3 regions of the Photobacterium ganghwense genome follow, and region 2 is predicted to be linked to each of the others. Evidence: riboswitches for the same ligand, from Rfam matches in the RefSeq annotation. Region 2 holds a riboswitch; each other region holds the start of a gene.
The links. Region 2 has a riboswitch for thiamine pyrophosphate ahead of thiD (bifunctional hydroxymethylpyrimidine kinase/phosphomethylpyrimidine kinase). Riboswitches for the same ligand answer to the same signal wherever they lie in the genome.

Region 1 (4,211 bases), on a different replicon from region 2:
TGAGTGGAGCGGTAGTTCAGTTGGTTAGAATACCGGCCTGTCACGCCGGGGGTCGCGGGTTCGAGTCCCGTCCGCTCCGCCACTTATTCAGACAAAGTTAAGTCTTAAAAATAACTACAGGGGTGTAGCTCCAATTGGCAGAGCAGCGGATTCCAAATCCGCGTGTTGGGAGTTCGAATCTCTCCACCCCTGCCACTTTTGAAGCCTCAGCAGAAATGCTGGGGCTTTTTTGCATTTGAAATTTGAAAAACTATTCAGCAGATATTCTCCTATGCTTCTTCTCTTCAGTCTGTCTTTGTTTTTGTCTTTGTACTCAGAGAGTGTCTCAAGGAATGATGCCGGCTTGGCGTAGCGCGATGAGAGACAGTGCAAAGTGCGTAGGATGAAGGAATAATTGAGTAGATAGACGAGCGGAGAGTTGTGCTCATCATCAAATCTGTGAGCAATACCGAAACAATCAGCATTGACCTCTGGCGTTGAGTCGATAGAATAATTTCGTAAACAATATTAGGGGTGTAGCTCCAATTGGCAGAGCAGCGGATTCCAAATCCGCGTGTTGGGAGTTCGAATCTCTCCACCCCTGCCATCTTTATAAGGCCTCAGTCTATGCGTCACGAACGCGAGACTGGGGCTTTTTTACGTCTGTAGTTTCCAAGGTTCAACGGCATCACCGAGGTATAATGGTATGACAGAAGCCGCGGATAGATGACTGGATGGGTAACTGTGGTCAGGGGTAAAGCTTGTCTTGTCTGGCGCGTAAACAAACCTCAGTCAGGGACTGAGGTTGTTGGGATGGATGCTGGAAAAGGTAACGGATTCACTCAGCTTTTCAGTATGAGTTGATAGCCGATAAAGCAGGCGGCTAGGCTGACAGCCACATTGAGCAGGATGTTAATTCCTACTTTGAGAAACTCACCTTGTTGCAACAAGACAACGTTATCCATGGAAAACGTGGAAAATGTCGTCAGGGCGCCCAGAAAGCCTAAACCAATCAATGGGCGGGCCGGGATCGCTTCTAGCCAGCCTTGATTGATGGCTGACATCAACACTCCCATGATCAGAGAGCCAATTACGTTGACGGCTAGTGTGCCATAGGGAAATCCTCGCCCTAATAAGGCCACACACAGCTCAGAGATAAGGTAGCGGGAGCAAGCGCCAAATGCGCCGCCTAAGGCGATCAGTCCCAAAAAAAGTAATTGACTCATAGATATCACAACGGCAGATGAAGAGTGGCCATACTAATACCACGAACACAGGGCAGCAAGGATCACCTTTGTGTCGGGGAAAATCTGCAATCATTGATTGAAGTGATTTGGATTGCATTCAGAGTCTTAAAGGGCTGACATCGAAATGGGTTAACGGAGGAGGGAGCGATGGCACTGTATCAGACAATATTACTGGCGGTAGATCCGGATAACCGTGATGCGCATACCTTGATGGTCAAAGCCGGGGTAATTGCGCAGCAGAACCATGCTGAATTGCACGTGGCGTTTGTCGAGCCGGGGTTGGGGAATGTGAGCTTTCTGGATGCTGAGCTGGGTCTTGAGGAAGCGCACAGGGACTTACAGGCAACCCGTATTCAGCAGTTGTCTGCACTTTCTCAGGCATCGCCGTATAAGGTGCGTGCGTTGCATATTGCCGATGGTGATGTCGCCAAACACCTGGTAGAGCTGGTCACGCAAATTGGTGCCAATTTAGTACTGATTGGTGCACATAAACCCGGTATTCAGTGGTATGGCAATATCAGCCAGATACTGTCGCAGCAGTCGCGCTGTGATGTTCTGATTTGTCAGGCAACGGTCTGACCTGTCACAGACTGAGTGAAATAGACGGAAGGCTGCTTGCTGCCTGTACAATTAGCTCTTATACTCGATGATAACTTGTCGGAGTGCCAATAGGCTGAGACCGCATTGCGGGATCCGTAGAACCTGATCAGGCTAATACCTGCGAAGGGAACAAGAGAAAATCTTCTGTATTGCTGCATCCGCAGCTGCTGTTCCAGATGATGCTGCACACCCTACGTGTAGCCTCTTGTTTACGCACCCATCCGATAAGCAACTTCCCCATTTACGGACATCAAGGAAATTGCTATGTCGAATCGCAAACAAGCGAGACTGGAAGCGAAACAATTTATCGATTCACTGACCACCCAAGCTTATCCCAATTCCCAAAAGGTTTATGTCACTGGTAGTCGCGAGGACATTCGTGTTCCGATGCGGGAAATTACCCTGGCTGACAGCCTGGTTGGCGGTAGCAAAGACGCCCCGATTTTTGAGCCCAATGAGCCTGTCCGGGTCTATGACACCTCCGGTTTCTATACCGATCCTAACTACGCGATTGATATCTATGCCGGTCTGCCAAAGCTGCGTGAGCAGTGGATTGCAGAGCGCGGTGATACTGAACTGCTGGATGAACTGAGCTCGGCGTACTCGAAGGAGCGATTGGCGGATGACACGCTGGATGAGCTGCGCTTTGGTGAGCGTGCCCGCATCCGCCGTGCCAAAGCCGGCGCGAATGTTACCCAGCTGCACTACGCCCGTCAGGGAATGATTACCCCGGAGATGGAATTTATCGCCATCCGGGAAAACATGGGGCGAGCGGAATATCGCGATGCGGTACTGACCCAGCAACACCCGGGACAAAACTTCGGGGCCAACCTGCCGGAAGATATCACCCCTGAGTTTGTTCGTCAGGAAGTGGCAGAAGGGCGTGCGATCATCCCTTCGAACATCAACCACCCGGAATCCGAGCCTATGATCATCGGCCGTAATTTCCTGGTGAAAGTGAATGCCAATATCGGTAACTCCTCGGTCAGTTCCTCGATTGAAGAGGAAGTGGAAAAGCTGGTCTGGTCGACCCGCTGGGGCGGCGATACCGTGATGGATCTGTCTACCGGCCGTAATATCCACGAAACCCGTGAGTGGATCATCCGTAACAGCCCGGTGCCAATCGGTACCGTGCCGATGTATCAGGCGCTGGAAAAAGTGAACGGTATTGCCGAGAACCTGAACTGGGAAGTGTTCCGCGATACGCTGCTGGAACAGGCCGAGCAGGGGGTCGATTACTTTACGATTCACGCCGGAGTCTTGCTGCGTTATGTCCCGATGACCGCCAAACGTGTGACCGGCATCGTTTCCCGTGGTGGCTCCATCATGGCCAAGTGGTGTCTGGCACACCACAAAGAAAGCTTCCTGTATGAACACTTCCGCGAAATTTGTGAAATCTGTGCCCAGTACGATATCGCTCTGTCACTGGGAGATGGCCTGCGTCCGGGCTCGGTAGCGGATGCCAACGATGAGGCCCAGTTCAGCGAACTGCGTACGCTGGGCGAGCTGACCAAGATTGCCTGGGAATACGATGTACAGGTGATGATTGAAGGGCCGGGGCATGTGCCGATGCACATGATCAAAGAAAACATGGAAGAGCAGCTCAAGCACTGCCACGAAGCGCCTTTCTATACCCTTGGCCCGCTGACCACCGATATTGCGCCGGGCTACGACCACATTACTTCCGGGATCGGCGCGGCGATGATTGGCTGGTACGGCTGTGCCATGCTGTGTTATGTGACGCCGAAAGAGCACCTGGGGCTGCCGAACAAGGAAGACGTAAAGGTGGGTCTGATCACGTACAAGCTGTGCGCCCATGCGGCAGACTTAGCCAAAGGTCACCCTGGCGCTCAGGTGCGGGACAACGCATTGTCGAAAGCCCGTTTTGAGTTCCGCTGGGAAGATCAGTTTAATCTGGCTTTAGACCCGGAAACGGCGCGCGCCTACCACGATGAAACCCTCCCTCAGGAGTCCGGCAAAATTGCTCACTTCTGCTCAATGTGCGGGCCGAAATTCTGCTCCATGAAGATCTCTCAGGAAGTCCGTGAGTATGCCAGCGGTCTCGAGCAGGAGGCCGCGTTGACGATCAAACTGCTGGATGATCCGTTGGAAGGGATGCAGCAGAAAGCGCAGGAGTTCCGTGTCCGGGGAAGCGAGCTCTACCATCCCCTTGAAGAGGAAAGCTAATGAACGCATTGTGTTTACCCGATCACCTGACCCCCTTGTTGATGCATCTTGAGCCGCTGCTGGCGGCGGCCGACAAGTATCAGTTAGGGGAGCCCGTCAGTGTGGGCTGGAGTGAGTCGGCAGTGGTAGACATGGAGGTCGGCGGGTGTACGTTCGCGGTGGCGTTTAACCCCGCCGAACCTGTCGCAATGGGATATG
Region 2 (4,211 bases):
TCCAGACCTTGTTCGGCAAACCAGCCTTTTTCTTTTGCCAGAATAATTGGGCCGTGGTTCGGGTTTACGAACCAGTCCAGCATTAGGGTCACTTTTTCGGCAGCGGCCGCATTGAAGGCTGTCAGGGACAGCAGCGTCGCTAACAGGTGAGACGGTTTAATCGGGGATTTCATTGTGTATTCCTTTTGATTGTGCAAGCGAAATGACGTTATTGTTTTTGCCATGGAATGGCTTTTTTCAGCAGCATATCGGCTGCGAAGTAAAGGGTGACCGAGAAGAAAGCCAGAATGAACAGGGCGGCAAACATCTCATCAACAAACATTCGGGCATTGGCCTGGAGCATGATGTAGCCCAGTCCCTCACTGGAGCCGACCCATTCTCCGATCACTGCGCCAATCGGCGCGACCACGACAGCAACCCGAATACCGGACGCTAAGGCAGGCAGGGCAGCAGGTAGTCGGATTCGCCACAACAGTTGCCAGCGCGTTGCTCCCATGGTTTTGGCAAGATCCAGGTAACCGTGAGGTGTGTGCCGTAACCCGTCGTAACAGCAGGTTGTGACTGGGAAAAAGATAATCAGTGCTGCCATGACGACTTTTGATGCAATACCATACCCCAGCCAGAGCATCAGAATAGGCGCGATTGCGAACACCGGAATTGCCTGACTGGTGATCAAAATCGGCAATAACCAACGGCGCAGCGGTGCAAACAACAGCATCTGCAGCGCGAAAAACAGTCCCATGGTCAGGCCCAGCATCAGGCCAAGAATCACTTCGCTGCCGGTCACCAGTGTGTGCTGCCACAGCACATCAAAGCGCTCTACCAGCTTGGTAAACACGGCGAGAGGACCTGGCAAAATAAAAGGCGGTAGCTCAAACAGGGTGACGCAAGACTGCCAGAGACCAAGAATGACAGCCACACTGATCCCGAAACGCATCAGCTGCATCCCAAGCCCGGCAGTTTGACGACCTGTAAGGTTCTTACGCGTAGAATCGGCACTATGGCGTTGTAGCATCAGCGGATTCTGTAGCGTCTCTGTACCGGGCTTTTTGCTTTGTACAGCTTCATTGCTGAGTGAAGGCGAGAAACCGTCAGCCATAATCATTCTCCAACTGAGTGATAATCATCTGTTGATGCTCAGCCATTTCTGCATCAAAGGTTCTTGGCGGCCGCGTATGGGGTACAGTCAGCGTCTCCAAACGGGCTGGAGAACCGGACATCACATGAATGTGATGACCGAGCCGCAATGCTTCCTGCGGATCATGCGTGATCAACAAAACGGTTTTGCCTTTCAGCAAAGTAGCGGAAAGCGTCTGAAGCTTATGGCGGGTAACCGCATCCAAAGCGGAGAAGGGTTCATCCATCAGTACCAGTGGTTTGTCCTGCATCAGTGTTCGCGCCAGCGCAACGCGCTGACGCATACCGCCGGATAATTGATCCGGCATGGCAGATGCATGCTCAGCCAGTCCAACAGCCGCGAGAAGTTGCCGCGCTTTGTCATAGTCAGGTTTATGTGGCTGATTAAAACGGGCACTCAGGCAGACGTTATCCAGTACGTTGAGCCAAGGCAGCAGTAAATCCTGCTGTGCCATGTAAGCAATATTATTCGCTGTCGGCTGGTGGTTGTGCGGTGTCAGCTTGCCCGTCCATTCAACCTGATCTTCCAATAACCCGGCCAGATATCTGAGGAGGGTTGTTTTGCCACAGCCACTTCTGCCGAGCAGGCAGGTCCACTCACCCGCCGGTAGAGACAGATCCAGAGACGAGAAGAGCGGTTGGTTGGCATCCCGATACCGCAGGGTGAGTTGCCGGATGTCTACGGAACACCCAGTTGACAATTGACTCATACGGGATCACTCAGGTTGATAATGACCGGCAAAAAAATGGTGAACCGGGCCATGTCCTTCACCGATAGTCAGCGCATCTGCATGCTGAATGGCTAGTGTGATGTACTGCTTGGCGTGCCCCACAGCTTTCGCCAGTGGGTAGCCTTGAGCCAGAAACGAAGCAATGGCGGCTGACAGAGTACACCCTGTGCCATGGGTGTTACGTGTTGCAACTCGAGGTTGGCTAAAGCGGAGAACATCGGTGTCCGTGATTAGCAGGTCGGTACTGTTCTTGTCACTCTCCAGGTGTCCCCCTTTGAGCAGCACAGATTGTGCCCCTAATGTGCGAAGCGCACCTATCATCGCTTCCATATCCGATTCATTTTCTGGGATCGGTAATTGCGTCAGTGCCGCGGCTTCCGGCAGGTTGGGGGTGATCACTGTGGCTAAAGGAAGCAATTCCGTTTTCAGCGTGGTAATGGCATCTTCCTGCAGCAGAAGATCCCCGCTGGTGGCAACCATGACCGGATCAATGACCAGGAATTCAGGTTGAAATTCGCGCAGTTTCCGCGCGACGGCACGGATAATGTTCGTGTCGCTGAGCATGCCGATTTTTACGGCTTTGATGTGAAGGTCACTGAATACGGCATCAAGTTGTTGCTCGACGAATGCCGGCTCGATACCCAGAATGCCGGTCACACCTTTGGTGTTTTGTGCCGTCAGGGCGGTGATAACGGAGCAGGCGTAGCCGCCTGTGGCTGAAATAGCCTTAATGTCGGCCTGAATGCCTGCGCCACCACCGCTGTCTGAGCCTGCGATAGTGAGTGTAATTGGAGTGTTGGAAATATTGGCCATAACTACCTCAGTCTTGCGTAGGTAGCTAATGCCAGAGATATGCCCAGTGATTCCGGTGAGGGAGAGTGGGATCTGATATTCAGCTAGTTCCCTACGCCATTGCTAAATGGATCAGGTTCAACGGGTCCCACAGAGTGGTCTCAGCACAAGGCTCCCCGACTAACAGTCTTCGATTTTCCGGTAGATAAACGAAAACCGGAAAATATTAAATTGTTTTTCAGACTTACGCCTGAAGTAAATTGATTTAAACACCTTTTAGAACAATCAGCAATAACAACAGATGAAAATTCTGTGTTTCAACATGTCTATTGTTAGTTGCCTGTCGCTCGATCAACCTCAACCTTTCAAAGTATTAGCTGCAGTGCGGTATTCCATTTTTGCGATCTGTTGCGATAAAAACGTTCTATTGGTTTTGCTCTGTTTTCACCCGTTTTCTCTGCTGCCGGGAGATAAGCCTGCAATCTTACCTGTAACCTTACCTGCAACCTTAATAGGGGAGCTGCCTGTGTATGAATGTTTCCTTCTGATGGGGGGGGCGTCATTGCTCTCAGAATCTGGGGGCGAACTTGCTGGGAATTAAATGTGTCCTCACCTTTTCAAGAACCGGCGACTCAGGCATAGTGCAAAGGAATATTCATCGTGATGAATATTTGGTTGCAAAATGACATATCTGTATATCCCGTCATGAAGGAGAATGAAAATGGGCTATCCGATCGAAGCAAGTTGTCAGTGTGGTCAGGTCACTTACAAATTATCAGCGCCACCGAAGAAAGTGATTGCCTGCCACTGTCGTGAGTGCCAGAAACTGGCAACCAGCCCTTTTAGTGTGACAGCAATTGTGTCCGCCGCAGACATTGAATTTTCCGGGACGATGCATGAGTGGGGACGCTTGGCTGAGAGTGGCAACAGAAACAACGCTAAATTTTGTTCCGGCTGTGGAAATCGGATTTTTCATTTCAATCCGGAAGAACCGGACGTTATCAAGCTGAAGTTGAAACCGGTTGGTATGATTGACGATACGGTTTTTGCGCCGACCATGCACGTCTGGGTCAGTGAAAAACTGAGCTGGTACCAGATTCCGGAAGGGATGCCGACATTTGATAAACAACCTGGTGCCTGATATCGAGTCTATTCAATATCCACGTAGTACGGAGAAAACATGGACGTTATTTTACCTAAGCCATTGAAAGCTGGAGATACGATTGGTTTCTTTTCACCTTCATCCCCAGCCACCGCGTTTGCCCCAACACGTTTTATGCGCGCAAAAGCCTATCTTGAACAGCAAGGGTTTGTGCTCAAAGCCGGACAATTAACCGGATGCAGCGATCATTATCGGTCGGGGACGATTGCGGAGCGGGTAAGTGAACTGAACACATTGATTCGTGACCCGAGTATACGCTGCATTATGTCGACAATTGGGGGAAGTAACAGTAATGCGTTATTGCCGTATATTGACTATGAGGCGCTGAAACGCGATCCCAAAATCATCATCGGTTACTCCGATGTCACCGCGTTACTGCTCGGTATTTA
Region 3 (4,211 bases), on a different replicon from region 2:
ACTCGATCAACAACCAGATGGTACCGGTTCGCCTGAGCGAAGCAGAAGTCGACGAACTGTTCCAGTTTGTGGCTGCGACCGAAGGGGCAGAAATCACAGTGGATCTGGAAACCATGACCGTCAGCGCGAACGGCAAACAATATCACTTTGAGATTGACGAGTTCCGCCGTCACTGCCTGCTGAACGGCCTGGATAATATCGGCCTGACGCTGCAGCACGAAGACAAGATCGCCGAGTATGAAAGCCGAATTCCGGCCTTCCTGGCGTAACCTTCAGGAACATCACACACCGCCTCATCAGCCCCGAGCTTGCTCGGGGCTGTTTCGTTCCGGCCCCTGTTCGCGGTGTCAGCCGGTATCACCAGGGAGCGGGCATGCCACAACGTTCGAGCCCTGAACAGCCATACGCAAACAGAGCGTACAAACAGACAACACAAACAAGAACAAGAACAGGAACAGTGGAAAAACGTCGGGAACGTGGAAAGATATCAGCGATTCGCCGGTCATCTACACTTGATCACGTCACATCTGTATACAAGGACATCCCATGCGTTTGCTCATTGCCTTAGCCCTGCTCCTGCTGTCGAACGGCAGTATGGCCGCCCCCAAAGCCGACCTCTGGCCGTACTGGCAGGCCAGCCAACCCACCAGCAGCACCGCCATCGACCACAGCCGCTGGCAGCAACTGTTGGATAAGTATCTGGTGGTTTCCCCCCAACAAACCCTGTTCCGCTACCGTCAGGTCAACGATACCGATCGCTATGAACTGGGCCACTACCTGCGTGATTTGGCAGGGCAGGATCCCCGTCGGCTGAACCGGAATGAGCAGTTCGCCTACTGGGTCAATCTCTATAACGCCATGACCGTGAAGCTGATTCTGGATAACTACCCGGTCTCTTCCATCACCAAGCTGGGCGGCTTGTTCAGCTTCGGACCGTGGGACGAGACGCTGATTACCATTGCCGGTCAAAAGCTGACCCTCAATGACATTGAGCACCGGATCCTGCGCCCTATCTGGCGCGATCCACGCATTCATTACGTGGTCAACTGCGCCAGTCTGGGCTGCCCGGATCTCCAGCCGCAAGCCTTCACCGCCGCCAACCATGACGCGCTGCTGGAACAATCCGCCAAGCGTTTTATCAACAGTCGCAAGGGCGTGGCAGTTGAACAGGATAAGGTGCGCCTGTCCTCAATTTATGACTGGTACGCCAGCGATTTCGGCAATCTGAGCCAGCTGCAGGCACACCTCAATCAATACCGCCAACAACCGGTGCAACTCAATCACGTTCGCTATGACTACAACTGGGCGCTGAACGAAGCCCGCTGAGGCCCTCTTATGCCCCTCGCGGCAACCGCGGCGAGTGAGCGGAGGCTCCCAGCAGTATCAGGGGTAGCAACCGGGCGCAGCGCAGATTACAATAGCGCCTTGTTCTCATGGGGTGTCTGGCACCGTTCCGGACTGAGATTGCGGCAGCAAAACCCACAGAACCTGATCCAGTTAGCACTGGCGTAGGAATTGAGACCCCGATAGTTTGCCTTATCACGGCAGCATGAGGCTGCCAGCTCTCAACCCTGTGCCCCTAATTTCCCCTCTCTTGCCGGATGCAAGCGTATCAGGAGCGTACAGTGAATAAGCTACTACCTATTTTGACCCTTTCTCTCGCCGCGGGCACCGCCTGGGCCGATGACAACACCCTGACGGTATACACCTACAGCTCCTTTGCTTCGGAGTGGGGACCGGGACCGGCTGTGGAAAAAGCCTTTGAAGCCGAATGCGGCTGTAACCTGGAATTCGTGGCCCTGGATGACGGAGTATCAATCCTGAACCGGGTGCGTCTGGAAGGAAAAAACACCAAGGCCGATATTCTGCTGGGTCTGGATAACAACCTGATCAGCGAAGCCAAAAAAACCGGCCTGCTAGCCGAGCATCACCTGACCATGCCGGCACTGGCGCTGCCAACTGGCTGGCAAGACAGCACATTCGTGCCTTTTGATTATGGGTATTTTGCCTTTATCTACGACAGCAGCAAGCTGAAGAATCCGCCGAAAAGCCTTGATGAACTGGTTAAGCGTGACGATCTGAAGATCATCTATCAAGATCCACGCACCTCCACGCCGGGCCAGGGTCTGATGCTGTGGGTGAAATCAGTCTACGGTGACAAAGCCGGTGAAGCCTGGCAGCAGCTTGCCAAGAAAACCGTCACAGTCACCAAAGGCTGGTCAGAAGCCTACAGCATGTTCCTGAAAGGGGAATCTGATATGGTGCTGTCCTACACCACCTCGCCGGCTTATCACCTGATCGCGGAAAACGACGCCAAATACAAGGCCGCGGATTTCAGCGAAGGCCATTACATGCAAGTTGAAGTTGCCGCCAAGCTGAAGGGTAGCGATAACCAGAAGCTGGCCGATCAGTTCCTGGCCTTCATGCTGAGCGACACCTTCCAGCAGGTGATCCCAACCGGTAACTGGATGTACCCGGTCACCCAGCAAGCCCTGCCAGCAGGTTTTGAGCAGCTGACGCTGCCCGCTAAAGCGCTGGAATTCACGGCCGATGAGATCGCGACCCAGCGCCGCAGCTGGATCCGTGAATGGCAACACGCTCTGACTCAGTAAACAGGCACGTAATCTTGACACATCGCACCACCCCAATGCCCGGCCTGATCACGGCCGGGTTGATCAGCCTGTTAGTACTGGGCGCGCTGGGCGCCCTGATCAGCCAGGCCAGCGACCTGCAATTCACCAGCCTGTGGCAGGATCCGTATCTGCGCCATGTCACCCGCTTCTCCTTTTGGCAGGCGTTCCTGTCGACCCTGTTCAGCGTGCTGCCGGCCATTCCGGTCGCCTACGCCCTGTCCCGTCGCCGTTTTCCCGGCAAGGCTATGCTGCTCAGGCTATTTGCCATGACGCTGGTGTTGCCGGTATTGGTGGCGGTCTTTGGCCTGCTGGCGATTTACGGCAACAACGGCCTGCTCACCCAGTGGCTGGTGTCGCTGACCGGTGACAAGCCGTTCTCCATTTATGGTTTGCAGGGCATCCTGCTGGCCCACGTCTTCCTCAACCTACCGCTGGCCACCCGCCTGCTGCACCAGTGTCTGGAAGGCATTCCCTATGAACAGCATCAGCTGGCCAGCCACCTTGGCCTGTCGAGCTGGCAGAGTTTCCGTTTCGTTGCCTGGCCGCGTTTGCGCCAGCAGCTCCCCCATGCTGCCGGGCTGGTCTTTATGCTGTGCTTTACCAGTTTTGCGGTCATCATGGCACTGGGTGGCGGCCCCAAGGCCACAACCATTGAGCTGGCGATCTATCAGGCGCTGCGTTATGACTTCGATCTGGCTGGCGGAGCCCTGCTGGCACTGTGGCAAATGCTGCTGTGCTGCAGCCTGGTGCTGCTAACCCAGCGTCTGGCCAAGCCGCTGGCGACCTCCAGCCAGTCCACCGGAAAACCGCGTCCAGATGAGTTCGACAGCCTGGCCAGCAAGGTCTGGGACTGGTTCTGGCTCAGCCTGGTGTTGCTGCTGGTACTGCCACCGCTGCTGGCGGTGATCAGTGCCGGGCTGAACCCGCAAACCCTGACGTTGCTCCAGGATCCCTCACTGTGGCAGGCGATCAGCCACTCGCTGCAAATCGCCCTTGGCTCTTGCCTGCTGGCCCTGCTTGGCGGGATCGCCATTCTGCTGACCAGCCGCCAATGGCGATTGCATCGCGCCCGATGGCGGGCGGATGGCCTAGAGCTGATCGGCACCGTGATCTTGGTTACCCCGGGGCTGGTGATCAGCACCGGCCTGTTCCTGCTGCTGCGCCAGTTTACCGATGCCTTCGGGGCGGCATTCTGGGTGGTGGTTGCGGTCAACGCCCTGATGGCGCTACCGTATGTGCTGAAAACCCTGAGCCAGCCGATGCTTCATGTCGCCCAGCAGTATGATCCGCTGTGCCACAGCCTAGGCATGCACGGCCTGCGCCGTCTGCAGTTGGTCGAATGGCGCGCGCTGAAAAAACCGTTGTCGCAGGCAATGGCAATCGGCTTTGTCCTGTCGCTCGGTGATCTGAGCGCCATCGCCCTGTTCGGCAGTCAGGATTTCCAGACCCTGCCTCTCTATTTGCTGCACCTGCTGGGCAGCTACCAGATGGATGCTGCTGCGGTAGCAGCCCTGATCCTGTTACTCCTGAGCCTCGGGCTCTTTACGCTGGTTGAAAAACTGCTGATTCGGACACCTT

Region 1: linked by a shared signal. The riboswitch ahead of thiC (phosphomethylpyrimidine synthase ThiC) and the one ahead of thiD (bifunctional hydroxymethylpyrimidine kinase/phosphomethylpyrimidine kinase) in region 2 are both predicted to bind thiamine pyrophosphate.
Region 3: linked by a shared signal. The riboswitch ahead of thiB (thiamine ABC transporter substrate binding subunit) and the one ahead of thiD (bifunctional hydroxymethylpyrimidine kinase/phosphomethylpyrimidine kinase) in region 2 are both predicted to bind thiamine pyrophosphate.

What each region holds. Positions count from the first base shown of each region.
Region 1 covers NZ_CP071325.1:37,909-42,119, forward strand. Annotated here, with positions in the region: tRNA gene FH974_RS00170 (tRNA-Asp) at 6-82, shown strand; tRNA gene FH974_RS00175 (tRNA-Trp) at 119-195, shown strand; tRNA gene FH974_RS00180 (tRNA-Trp) at 510-586, shown strand; gene crcB (fluoride efflux transporter CrcB) at 822-1,205, opposite strand; gene FH974_RS00190 (universal stress protein) at 1,374-1,805, shown strand; TPP riboswitch at 1,875-1,972, shown strand; gene thiC (phosphomethylpyrimidine synthase ThiC) at 2,091-4,013, shown strand; gene thiE (thiamine phosphate synthase) at 4,013-4,211, shown strand, end outside.
Region 2 covers NZ_CP071326.1:1,290,639-1,294,849, reverse strand. Annotated here, with positions in the region: gene FH974_RS22075 (ABC transporter substrate-binding protein) at 1-173, opposite strand, end outside; partial or broken gene FH974_RS22070 (ABC transporter permease) at 209-937, opposite strand; gene FH974_RS22065 (ABC transporter ATP-binding protein) at 1,092-1,847, opposite strand; gene thiD (bifunctional hydroxymethylpyrimidine kinase/phosphomethylpyrimidine kinase) at 1,854-2,681, opposite strand; TPP riboswitch at 2,753-2,849, opposite strand; gene FH974_RS22055 (GFA family protein) at 3,382-3,801, shown strand; gene FH974_RS22050 (S66 family peptidase) at 3,841-4,211, shown strand, end outside.
Region 3 covers NZ_CP071325.1:3,087,778-3,091,988, forward strand. Annotated here, with positions in the region: gene leuD (3-isopropylmalate dehydratase small subunit) at 1-269, shown strand, start outside; gene FH974_RS13905 (DUF547 domain-containing protein) at 547-1,326, shown strand; TPP riboswitch at 1,425-1,533, shown strand; gene thiB (thiamine ABC transporter substrate binding subunit) at 1,602-2,612, shown strand; gene thiP (thiamine/thiamine pyrophosphate ABC transporter permease ThiP) at 2,648-4,211, shown strand, end outside.